3 regions of the Streptomyces sp. Ag82_O1-12 genome follow, and region 1 is predicted to be linked to each of the others. Evidence: riboswitches for the same ligand, from Rfam matches in the RefSeq annotation. Region 1 holds a riboswitch; each other region holds the start of a gene.

Evidence for each region. Region 1 has a riboswitch for cyclic di-AMP ahead of QOL88_RS23225 (transglycosylase SLT domain-containing protein). Riboswitches for the same ligand answer to the same signal wherever they lie in the genome.
Region 2: linked by a shared signal. The riboswitch ahead of QOL88_RS24185 (C40 family peptidase) and the one ahead of QOL88_RS23225 (transglycosylase SLT domain-containing protein) in region 1 are both predicted to bind cyclic di-AMP.
Region 3: linked by a shared signal. The riboswitch ahead of QOL88_RS34005 (M23 family metallopeptidase) and the one ahead of QOL88_RS23225 (transglycosylase SLT domain-containing protein) in region 1 are both predicted to bind cyclic di-AMP.

The regions. Positions count from the first base shown of each region.
Region 1 covers NZ_FXUW01000001.1:5,047,781-5,051,026, forward strand. The annotation lists gene QOL88_RS23215 (GNAT family N-acetyltransferase) at 1-49, opposite strand, end outside; gene QOL88_RS23220 (HAD family hydrolase) at 242-1,090, shown strand; gene QOL88_RS23225 (transglycosylase SLT domain-containing protein) at 1,054-1,833, opposite strand; cyclic di-AMP (ydaO/yuaA leader) riboswitch at 1,837-2,014, opposite strand; gene QOL88_RS23230 (polyprenyl synthetase family protein) at 2,516-3,246, shown strand, end outside.
Region 2 covers NZ_FXUW01000001.1:5,232,064-5,235,309, reverse strand. The annotation lists gene pcrA (DNA helicase PcrA) at 1-775, opposite strand, end outside; cyclic di-AMP (ydaO/yuaA leader) riboswitch at 1,104-1,262, shown strand; gene QOL88_RS24185 (C40 family peptidase) at 1,271-2,446, shown strand; gene QOL88_RS24180 (SLAC1 family transporter) at 2,525-3,246, shown strand, end outside.
Region 3 covers NZ_FXUW01000001.1:7,468,430-7,471,675, forward strand. The annotation lists gene QOL88_RS34000 (alpha-galactosidase) at 1-1,376, shown strand, start outside; cyclic di-AMP (ydaO/yuaA leader) riboswitch at 1,685-1,846, shown strand; gene QOL88_RS34005 (M23 family metallopeptidase) at 1,851-2,765, shown strand; gene QOL88_RS34010 (DUF6250 domain-containing protein) at 2,935-3,246, shown strand, end outside.

The DNA.
Region 1 (3,246 bases):
CACGCCAGCGCTCCCTCTCCCCTTCGCCGAGCTCCCCGTGCCCAGCCACGCGAATGCGCCCACTGCTCAACCTGACCCCCCGATCAAGTCCCCCCTGGACACTTGGAAGGTACCGCTCTATGCGGCCCCAGGGGTAGGTAGCGGAGCATGTTGTTGCCAACTGGTACAGAGGCCTTCAACCGGGCAATCGGCGTCCACCGAGCGATGAAACGAAGGGCCGCACTGTCCGTATTCTCTGATCATGGCCGCACCCCTCGCATATTCACTCATCGCCACCGACCTGGACGGGACGCTGCTGCGCGGCGACGACACCCTCTCCGACCGGTCCCTCGCCGCGCTCGCGCGGGTGGCGGACGCCGGTGCCCAGCACCTCGTGGTGACGGGCCGGCCGGCGCCGAGAGTGCGGCCGCTCCTGGACGACCTCGGGTGCACCGGGCTCGCGGTGTGCGGGCAGGGCGCTCAGGTGTACGACGCCGGCGCGGACCGGCTGCTGTGGTCCATCACCCTGGACCGGGAGCTGGCCGAGGCCGCCCTCGGCAAGATCGAGGCCGAGGTGGGGCAGGTGTACGCGGCGGTCGACCAGGACGGGGTCGACGGGCTCACGCTGATCGAGCCGGGGTATCTGATGCCGCACCCGACCCTGCCCGCCGTGCGCGTCGACCGGCGCGAGGAGCTGTGGGGCGAGCCCATCAGCAAGGTGCTGCTGCGCCATCCCCATCTGTCGGACGACGAGTTGGCGGCGACGGCCCGCTCGGTGGTCGGCTCGCTGGCGACGGTGACGATGTCGGGGCCCGGCACGGTCGAGCTCCAGCCGTGCGGGATCACCAAGGCCACGGGTCTCGCGCTGGCCGCCGAGCATCTGGGGCTGCGGCCGGCGGACACCATCGCCTTTGGTGACATGCCCAACGACATCCCGATGTTCGACTGGGCCGGCCACGGCGTCGCGATGGCGAACGCCCATCCCGAACTCAAGGCCGTGGCCGACGAGGTCACCCTGTCGAACGAGGACGACGGCATCGCCGTCGTCCTCGAGCGACTGCTGGGCGGTACGGCTCAGTACGGGCCGTTGACGTTGTCGATCGAGCCGTAGCGGTCGGCCGCGTAGTTGCAGGCCGCCGTGATGTTGGCGACCGGGTCGTACGGGTCGAAGGAGGTGCCGTCCACGTGGTAGGCGGCGAACGTCGGGTCGATCACCTGGAGCAGGCCCTTGGACGGGGTGCCCGCGACGGCGTTGGAGTCCCAGTTGTTGATGGCCTGGGGGTTGCCGGACGACTCGCGCATGATGTTGCGGTAGATGCCGTCGTAGGAGCCCGGGATCCCCTTCTGCGCCATGATGTCCAGCGACTCGCGGATCCACCCGTCGAGGTTGTCCGCGTAGGTCTTCGCGGACGCCTGGGTGGCCTGGGCGACGCCGCCGGCGGGCTTGGCGGCCGGCTTGGCGGGGGCGGACGACGGGGTCGCCGTCTTCTTCGCCGCGTCCGTCTTGGTGGTCTTCACCGTCAGCTTCAGACCCGGGTGGATCAGCTTCGGGTTGTCGCCGACGGTGGCGCGGTTGTCCTTGTAGAGCTGCTTCCAGCCGCCCGAGACGTCGTACTTGTCCGCGATACGGGCGAGCGAGTCGCCCTTGACCACGGTGTACGTGAGGGACTTGGCGGGCTGGGCCGCCCGCGGCACGGACTGTGCGGCGGCGGGTGCGCTCTGGGGCTCGGCGGCACTCGCGTGGGTGGCGCCGAGAAGCGGAAGGGTGAGTGCTGCTCCGCCGGTACCGGCGGCGATGATGCCTCGGGTCAGCGGGTTGGTTCTGGGGCGACGGTGCTTGCCTCGTGCGGCCATGGCGATGTTCCTCTCCGGCGCCTGCGAGGTGAGCTGTCGGGTTCGGGCCGGGAGGTGCCCGGCCGCGTACGGCGCTGTGTGCCGTGCGCGGCTTCACCCCGAGCCGTGCCGCTGTGCGGACCGGCGACTTACCTGGGTCCCCCGCTCCTGCCCTGCGTGAGTGAGTCGGTTCCGTGGGAAGTCCGGGCGGCGGCAGGATTAGGCGTCCGCCGGACAGGGCCGGAACGTATGCGAGAGCACATGTCGGGAACAAGCACCTCAGTCACATATCGCGCGGTTGACCTTGGTCGGGGGTGTTTGGGCCGCTTGATCCTTTGCGGGAGCCAAGGCTCAACTGGCTTTCGGGGGAAGGCGTTAGGGGCAGCTGTCGCGGGGAGGGGGAAAAGCGGAAGGAGTGATTCAACTCACTGATCACGAGTCCGTAGGGCAATTTCCGCCAAGGGGAATTCACCGACTCATCACGGCAAATCGTGCATAACTCGCTACCCCTGGGTAAGTCGATAAATATCTGTTCTTATAGGTTGATCGAAAACATAACGGTCGTGATCGGATACCACCCGGCCTGTAGTCATGGGTGCTGGCGGTGATCGAAACGTGACCGGATACGCTGACTCGAGTGAGGGCAGCGACCTATCGACAATCCGCGTAACCACCGGCAGACACAGCAGACAGGAGACCCCTCGTGACCGACGTCGGGCCGTTCGGGCTGAGCGTGCGGGACCAGGCTCTGGAAGCCGATGTCCAGGCCGGACTGGCGGCTGTCGAGGAAGGCTTGCTCGAGGCCACCAAGAGTGAGGTGCCCTTCATCACGGAGGCCGCCCAGCATCTGGTCCGGGCCGGCGGCAAGCGGTTCCGCCCGCTGCTCGTGATGCTCGCCGCCCAGTTCGGGGACCGCCACGCGCCCGGCATCGTGCCGTCGGCCGTCGTCGTGGAGCTGACCCACCTCGCCACGCTCTACCACGACGACGTCATGGACGAGGCCGCCGTGCGCCGCGGCGTCGCGAGCGCGAACACCCGCTGGGGCAACTCCGTCGCGGTCCTCACCGGCGACTTCCTCTTCGCCCGCGCCTCGCACATCCTGGCCGACCTCGGCCCGGAGGCCGTGCGGGTGCAGGCCGAGGCGTTCGAGCGGCTGGTGACCGGCCAGATCCTGGAGACGGCCGGACCGCAGGACGGCCGCGACCCCGTCGAGCACTACCTGGACGTGCTGGGCGGCAAGACCGGCTCGCTCGTCGCGGTGTCGTGCCGGTTCGGCGCGATGATGTCCGGCGCCGACGAGACGGTCGTGGACGTCCTGACCCAGTACGGCGAGCGGCTCGGCGTCGCCTTCCAGCTCGCGGACGACGTCCTGGACATCGCCTCCGACTCCCACGAGTCCGGCAAGACCCCCGGCACCGACCTGCGCGAGGGCAT
Region 2 (3,246 bases), 180 kb from region 1:
TCATGATCAGGTCGTCGAAGTCGAGGGCGTTCGCCTCGCGCAGCCGCGACTGGTACATGGCGTAGGCCTGGGCGAGGGTCTTCTCGAAGCCGTCGGTGGCCTGGGCGGCGAAGTCCTCCTCGTCGATCAGCTCGTTCTTCAGGTTGCTGATCTTGGCGCTGAAGGACTTGGGCGGGAAGCGCTTGGGGTCGAGGTCCAGGTCGCGGCAGACCAGGGCCATCAGGCGCTTGGAGTCGGCGGCGTCGTAGATCGAGAAGGAGGAGGTGAAGCCGAGCTTCTTGCTCTCCCGGCGCAGGATGCGCACGCACGCGCTGTGGAAGGTCATGACCCACATGGCGTTGGCGCGCGGGCCGACGAGCTGCTCGACGCGTTCCTTCATCTCGCCGGCGGCCTTGTTGGTGAAGGTGATCGCGAGGATCTGGCCCGGGTGCACGTCCCGCTCGGCGAGCAGGTGGGCGATACGGTGCGTGAGCACCCGGGTCTTGCCGGAGCCGGCTCCGGCCACGATGAGCAGCGGGGAGCCGGAGTGGACGACGGCGGCGCGCTGGTTGTCGTTCAGCCCTTCCAGCAGCGCGGCGGAGTCGATCACCGGGCGGGGGGCGCCGTCGCGGTAGTAGGCGTCCCGGTCCGGGGGCGCGTCGAACTTCCCGCCGAACAGATCGTCCGGAATCGACTCCGGTACATGATCGTCCTCGGGTGGCGGCGGGGGCTCGTCGGCCGGGCCCCGCTGGGCCTGGAGGTTCGCCAGGAAGCTGTCGTCAAAGAGGCTGCTCATCGCTCTCCGAGTCTAGGGCGCCCCACTGACAGCCCGCCGCCGCCCTGAGAACATCGCCCCGCACCGGGGCCCCCGGCCGACCGCCCGGCGGCGCATTGTCGCCCTCCATGACCACATGATCACGCCCTGCTACACCCTCGCAATTATGGACGACTTGCAACCAATCCCCCTCGATCACTCACTCTCGGCAACGCTCATGCGTAAGGTCACGAAAATGTATCGGGCATATCACCCATCAACCTTCACAGGGGCCACACGAGTTGGCTACCGTGCGACCAGGCCGCATGACCCCCACCGGCGAACGTCGCCGGGCCGCGCGGCCTCCGCCGAGTCCGGCGCGCCGCAGCGGCAGCCGGAGCCGGGGACCCAACCGTGAACCTGGGGTGAATCGGCCCGACTCCCTGTACGGAGACGGCCGTAGGGCAAACCTTCCGAACCACCCGCCCGAACCCGACAGCTAACTCGGTAGGCGGAACGTGGAAGGAGTCGCCTCCCTTGGCGTCGCACCGCAAGTCGCGTCCTACGGGTACGCGCGTGGCAGGCATACGGACCCCCGCCCTCGCAACGGCGGCCCTCACCTCCGTGGCCCTGCTGTCCCAGTCGGCCAACGCCGCCCCCGAGGCCGACGACAAGCCCAGCCTCGAGGAAGTCGAGAAGAAGGTCGACGACCTGTACCGCCAGGCCGAGTCGGCGACCGACAAGTACAACGCGGCCAAGGAGAAGACCGCGAAGCAGCGCAAGCGCGCCGACACCCTCCTCGACGACGTCGCCGAGCGCACCCAGAAACTCAACGAGGCGCGCGAGGAGCTCGGTTCCTTCGCCTCCGCCCAGTACCGCACCGGCGCCGCCGCCCCGGACACCGCGACGTTCCTGCTCGCGGACACCCCGCAGGACTACTTCGACCAGACCCAGCTGATGGACCGGATGACCGGCCGCCAGAAGGTCGCGGTCGACGACTACGTCACGCAGCAGTCCGAGACGATGAAGAAGCGCCAGGAGGCCACCGAGAGCCTCGAGACGCTCACCGACTCGCAGGACGGCCTGAGGACGGCCAAGGCCACCGTCCAGCGCAAGCTCGCCGACGCGCGCGAGCTGATGTCGAAGCTGACCGCCGAGGAGAAGGCCCGGCTCGCGGCGATCGAGAAGGAGAAGCGGGCGGAGGCCGCCCGCAAGGCCGACGAGCTGGCCCGGCAGCAGGCCGCGCAGCAGAAGGCGCGGGAGGAGGCGGCTCAGCAGCAGGACAGCGGGTCCTCCTCGTCGGGGCCGGGCTCCGGCTCGTCCTCCTCGACGGCACCGGCCGACTCCTCGTACGCCACCAAGGCCGACAAGGCGCTCGCCTTCGCCCGGGCCCAGGTCGGCAAGCCGTACGTGTGGGGCGCGGTCGGACCCGGCTCCTACGACTGCTCCGGCCTCACCCAGGCCGCCTGGAAGGCCGCGGGCGTCACCCTGCCGCGTACGACCTACGACCAGGTGAACGCGGGCACCACGGTCCCGCTCTCCCAGGCCCGGCCCGGCGACCTGGTCTTCTTCTACGACGACGTCACCCACGTCGGGGTCTACATCGGCAACGGCATGATGATCCACGCTCCGAAGCCCGGCACGTACGTGCGCGAGGAGTCGATCTACTACGACGGCGAGTCCGCGATCCACAGCGTGGTGCGCCCGGCCTGAGAAGTCCCGCCACGATTTTGAGGGGCACACGCGCGTGCCCCTCTCGTAACCCGCGCGGCGCTCTCTAGCATCGGCGCTATGTCCGGTCCCTCCCCGTTTGCCACCTGGTGGGCGACGTATGCGCTGGCGACCGGCATCGTGTCGGTCGGTCTCGACTCGGCGGGGTACGACGTCCTCTCCCGCATCGCCCTCGGCCTGGCCTGCGCGGCCTGGCTGGTGGCGGCCGCGGGCCTCGCCCAGCGGTGGCACGGCGCGTGGCGGGCGGAGACGCCGGCCGCGCTCACCACGGTGGCGGCGACCGCCGTCCTGGGCACCGGCTTCTCCGCGGCCGGCCTGCAGTCCCTCGCCGAAGCCCTGCTGGCCCTCGCCATGCTGCTCTGGGCGGTGCTGCTCACCGCGGAGGCCCAGGGGCGGCGCGGAACGGTGTTCCTGCGCTGTGTGGCCACCGAAGGGCTCGCCGTGCTCGGCGCGACGCTCGCCGCGGCGGACTCGGCGGCCTGGCTCGCCCACGCGGCCCTGGTGCTGTTCTGGCTGGGGCTCGCCCTCTACTGCTTCGCCCTGTTCCGCTTCCAGCCCCGGCAGGTGGAGGAGGGGCGCGGGGACCACTGGCTCTCGGCCGGCGCCCTCGCCGTCTCCTCCATGGCCGGGGCGAAACTCCTCGGCGCCGACAGCTCGCGCCTGTACCTGTGGAACGAGGAGAACACCAGCGCCCTGCGCACGACGACCGTCACGCTGCTCGTGCTCGCGCTGATCGCCTGCGTCGCGCTGCTCCTCGCCGAGCTGTTCTGGCCCCGGCACCA
Region 3 (3,246 bases), 2.4 Mb from region 1:
CGGACGCGCGCGTGCAGATCACCGGCGGCGCCGGCCACGACGACTCGGGCCTGCTGACGCTGGGCACGGGGGAGTCGTACACGACCCCCGTCTTCGCCGGGCTCTGGAGCGACGGCGGCTTCGGCGGGGCCAGCCGCGCCTGGCACGCCTACCAGCGGGCGCATGTCGTCCCGGACGCCGAGCGGGACCGGCCGGTGCTGTTCAACTCCTGGGAGGCCACCGAGTTCGACATCTCCGAGGAGCAGCAGCGGGCGCTCGCCGAGCGGGCCGCGGCCATGGGAGTCGAGCTGTTCGTCGTCGACGACGGCTGGTTCGGGGCGCGCACCAGCGACCGGGCCGGGCTCGGCGACTGGACCCCCAACCCCGACCGCTTCCCGGGCGGACTGAAGCCGCTCGCCGACCATGTGCACGGCCTGGGCATGCGGTTCGGGATCTGGGTCGAGCCCGAGATGGTCAATCCGGACAGCGACCTGTACCGCGCGCACCCCGACTGGGTCCAGTACCAACCAGGACGAAAGCGGACGGAATTCCGCAATCAGCTCGTGCTCAACCTCGCCCGCGAGGACGTCCGGGAGTACCTCTGGGAGCAGCTCCACGGGCTTCTCTCCAGCGCTCCCGTCGACTACGTCAAGTGGGACTTCAACCGCTGTTTCACCGACGCCGGCTGGCCGGACGACCCGTACCCGCAGCGGCTGTGGGTCGACCATGTGCACGGCCTGTACGCCCTGCTGGACCGGCTTCGGGCCGCCCACCCGGGCGTGGCCTTCGAGTCCTGCTCGGGCGGCGGCGGCCGGATCGACCTCGGTGTGCTGAGCCGCACGGACCAGGTGTGGACCTCGGACAACACCGACCCGCTCGACCGGCTCGCCATCCAGCACGGCTTCAGTCAGATCCACCCGGCCCGGGTCATGGCCGCCTGGGTCACCGACAGCCCGAACGCCATGCTCAACCAGCGGGCCAGCTCCCTGCGGTTCCGGTTCGTCAGCGCCATGGCCGGGGTGCTCGGCGTCGGCGGCGACCTCACGCGGTGGACGGAGGAGGAGCTCGCCGAGGCGCGGGAGTGGGTGGCGCTCTACAAGGAGATCCGGCCCGTGGTGCAGCGCGGCGACCTGTACCGGCTGCGTCCCCCGGAGGGCGGCGCCAGTGCCGTGCAGTACGTCCTCGGCGACGAGATCGTCGTCCTCGCCTGGCTCCAGGCGCAGCGCTACGGCGAGCCCGTGCCGGCGCTCCTGCTGCGCGGTCTCGACCCGGCATCCTCGTACGAATGCCTCGAAACGGGCGAAGTTCACCGAGGGGCCGTACTGCTGCATCACGGACTTCGCGTCGGCCTGCGCGGGGATCTGGACGCCGCGGTCGTCCGGCTTAAGCGGAAGTAGTCGTTCTGTCCGAATAGGGAGCTTAGGCCGCTAAGGGATAACGTGCCCCGATCGTCAAGGAGATGAGGCCGGGGTGCGTGACCATCGTCATATTCGTGACGATGTGTTGTCGCCATGTTCACGTAATTCTGGCGTTATTCAGGCCCATTGACGAATGGCGGAGATCGGTAATCCACGCTCGGTGACGGCACTTGTGCCGACGCGTCAGGAAAAACACCGTCACGGGCAACCGCAAGCTTGTCCTATTGCGTCGTGGTCGCTTACGTTCCACACCAATCCGGACGGACGCCTAATCCTGCCGCCGCCCGGAGCCCCACACACTGACCCGACGTACGGCAGGAGCGGGGGACCCACAGGTAAGACGCCTGTTCCGGTTCCCGGAACGGCTTGGGGTTAAGTCGCGCCACGGCGCGGCCGGGCATCTCCAGCTCGCACCCGACAGCTCACCTCGCAGGCGACGGAGAGGAATTCGCCATGCCCGCGAAGGGTAAGCACCGCCGCCCCAAGACCCAGCGTTTCACCCGCTCCATCGCCGTCGCCGGAACCGGCGGAGCCGCCCTCGCCCTGCCGCTCATGGGGGCCGCCGGCGCCCACGCCGCCACCCCGCAGTCGGCTCCCGAAAAGGCCGTCCAGTCCGCTCCGGCCGCCGAGAAGAAGGCCGCCGAAAAGGCCAACGGCGCCCGCTCGTACACCGTGAAGGCCGGCGACTACCTCGCGAAGATCGCCGACGACCAGAACGTCGACGGCGGCTGGAAGAAGCTCTACTCGGACAACCGCGACGCCGTCGGTTCCGACCCGTCGCTGATCCACCCGGGCCTGAAGCTGTCGATCGGCAAGAAGGCCGCGGGCGCGCCGAAGGCCTCGGCCCCGGCCGCTCCGAAGGCCTCGGCCCAGAAGTCGTCCGCCGAGGAGTCGGCCCCGAAGGCGGAGACCGCCGCCAAGCCGGCCGCCGCCCAGCCCGCGGCCGAGAGCAACTCCAGTGGCTTCACCCTCCCGGTGGACGGTGCCACCGTCGGCACCCCGTACCACATGTCCGGCAGCATGTGGTCCAGCGGCTACCACACCGGTGTCGACTTCGTCGTCCCGACCGGCACCTCCCTCAAGGCCGTCGGTCCGGGCGAGGTCGTCTCCGCCGGCTGGGGCGGCGCGTACGGCAACCAGGTCGTCATCAAGCTGAACGACGGCCACTACGCCCAGTACGCCCACCTGTCCCAGCTCTCCGTCTCGGCCGGCCAGACCGTGACGGCCGGGCAGCAGGTCGGCCTGTCGGGCGCGACCGGCAACGTGACCGGACCGCACCTGCACTTCGAGATCCGCACCACGCCGGACTACGGCTCCGACGTCGACCCGGTCGCCTTCCTGCGCTCGCACGGCGTCTCCGTCGGCTGACCGACCGCACGACCACCTGCCTGACACGCCTCCGAAGGCCGGACCCCGATCCCCGGGTCCGGCCTTCGGTGTGTCCGCGCCCGGCGCCTCAAGGGATCGACAGGGGGCGGCAGTTGAGACACAGTGATCACATCGTGAATGCAAGCGCTTTCTGAAGGAGCTGTGTCCCGTGCCGACCACCCGCAGAACGTTCGCAGCCCTGGCGACAGGAGCCGCTCTGGCGGCCATCGCCCCGACGGGGAGCGCGAGTGCCGCCCCCGGGCGCCGACGGCTCATCGCTCATGACGACTTCTGCCACGGCCTCACCCAATGGGTGCCCGAACTCCAGGACGGCGGCACGGTCACCGCCTCGCGCGGCGTCCTGGAGATCGACGTGCCGAGCGGTGCGACCGTCTGGTTCAGGCAGCGGCTCGAAGGGCCGTACCTGATCGAGTACACCGCGACCCCCGTCTCCGAGGGCGGGGTCAACGACCGGGTCTCG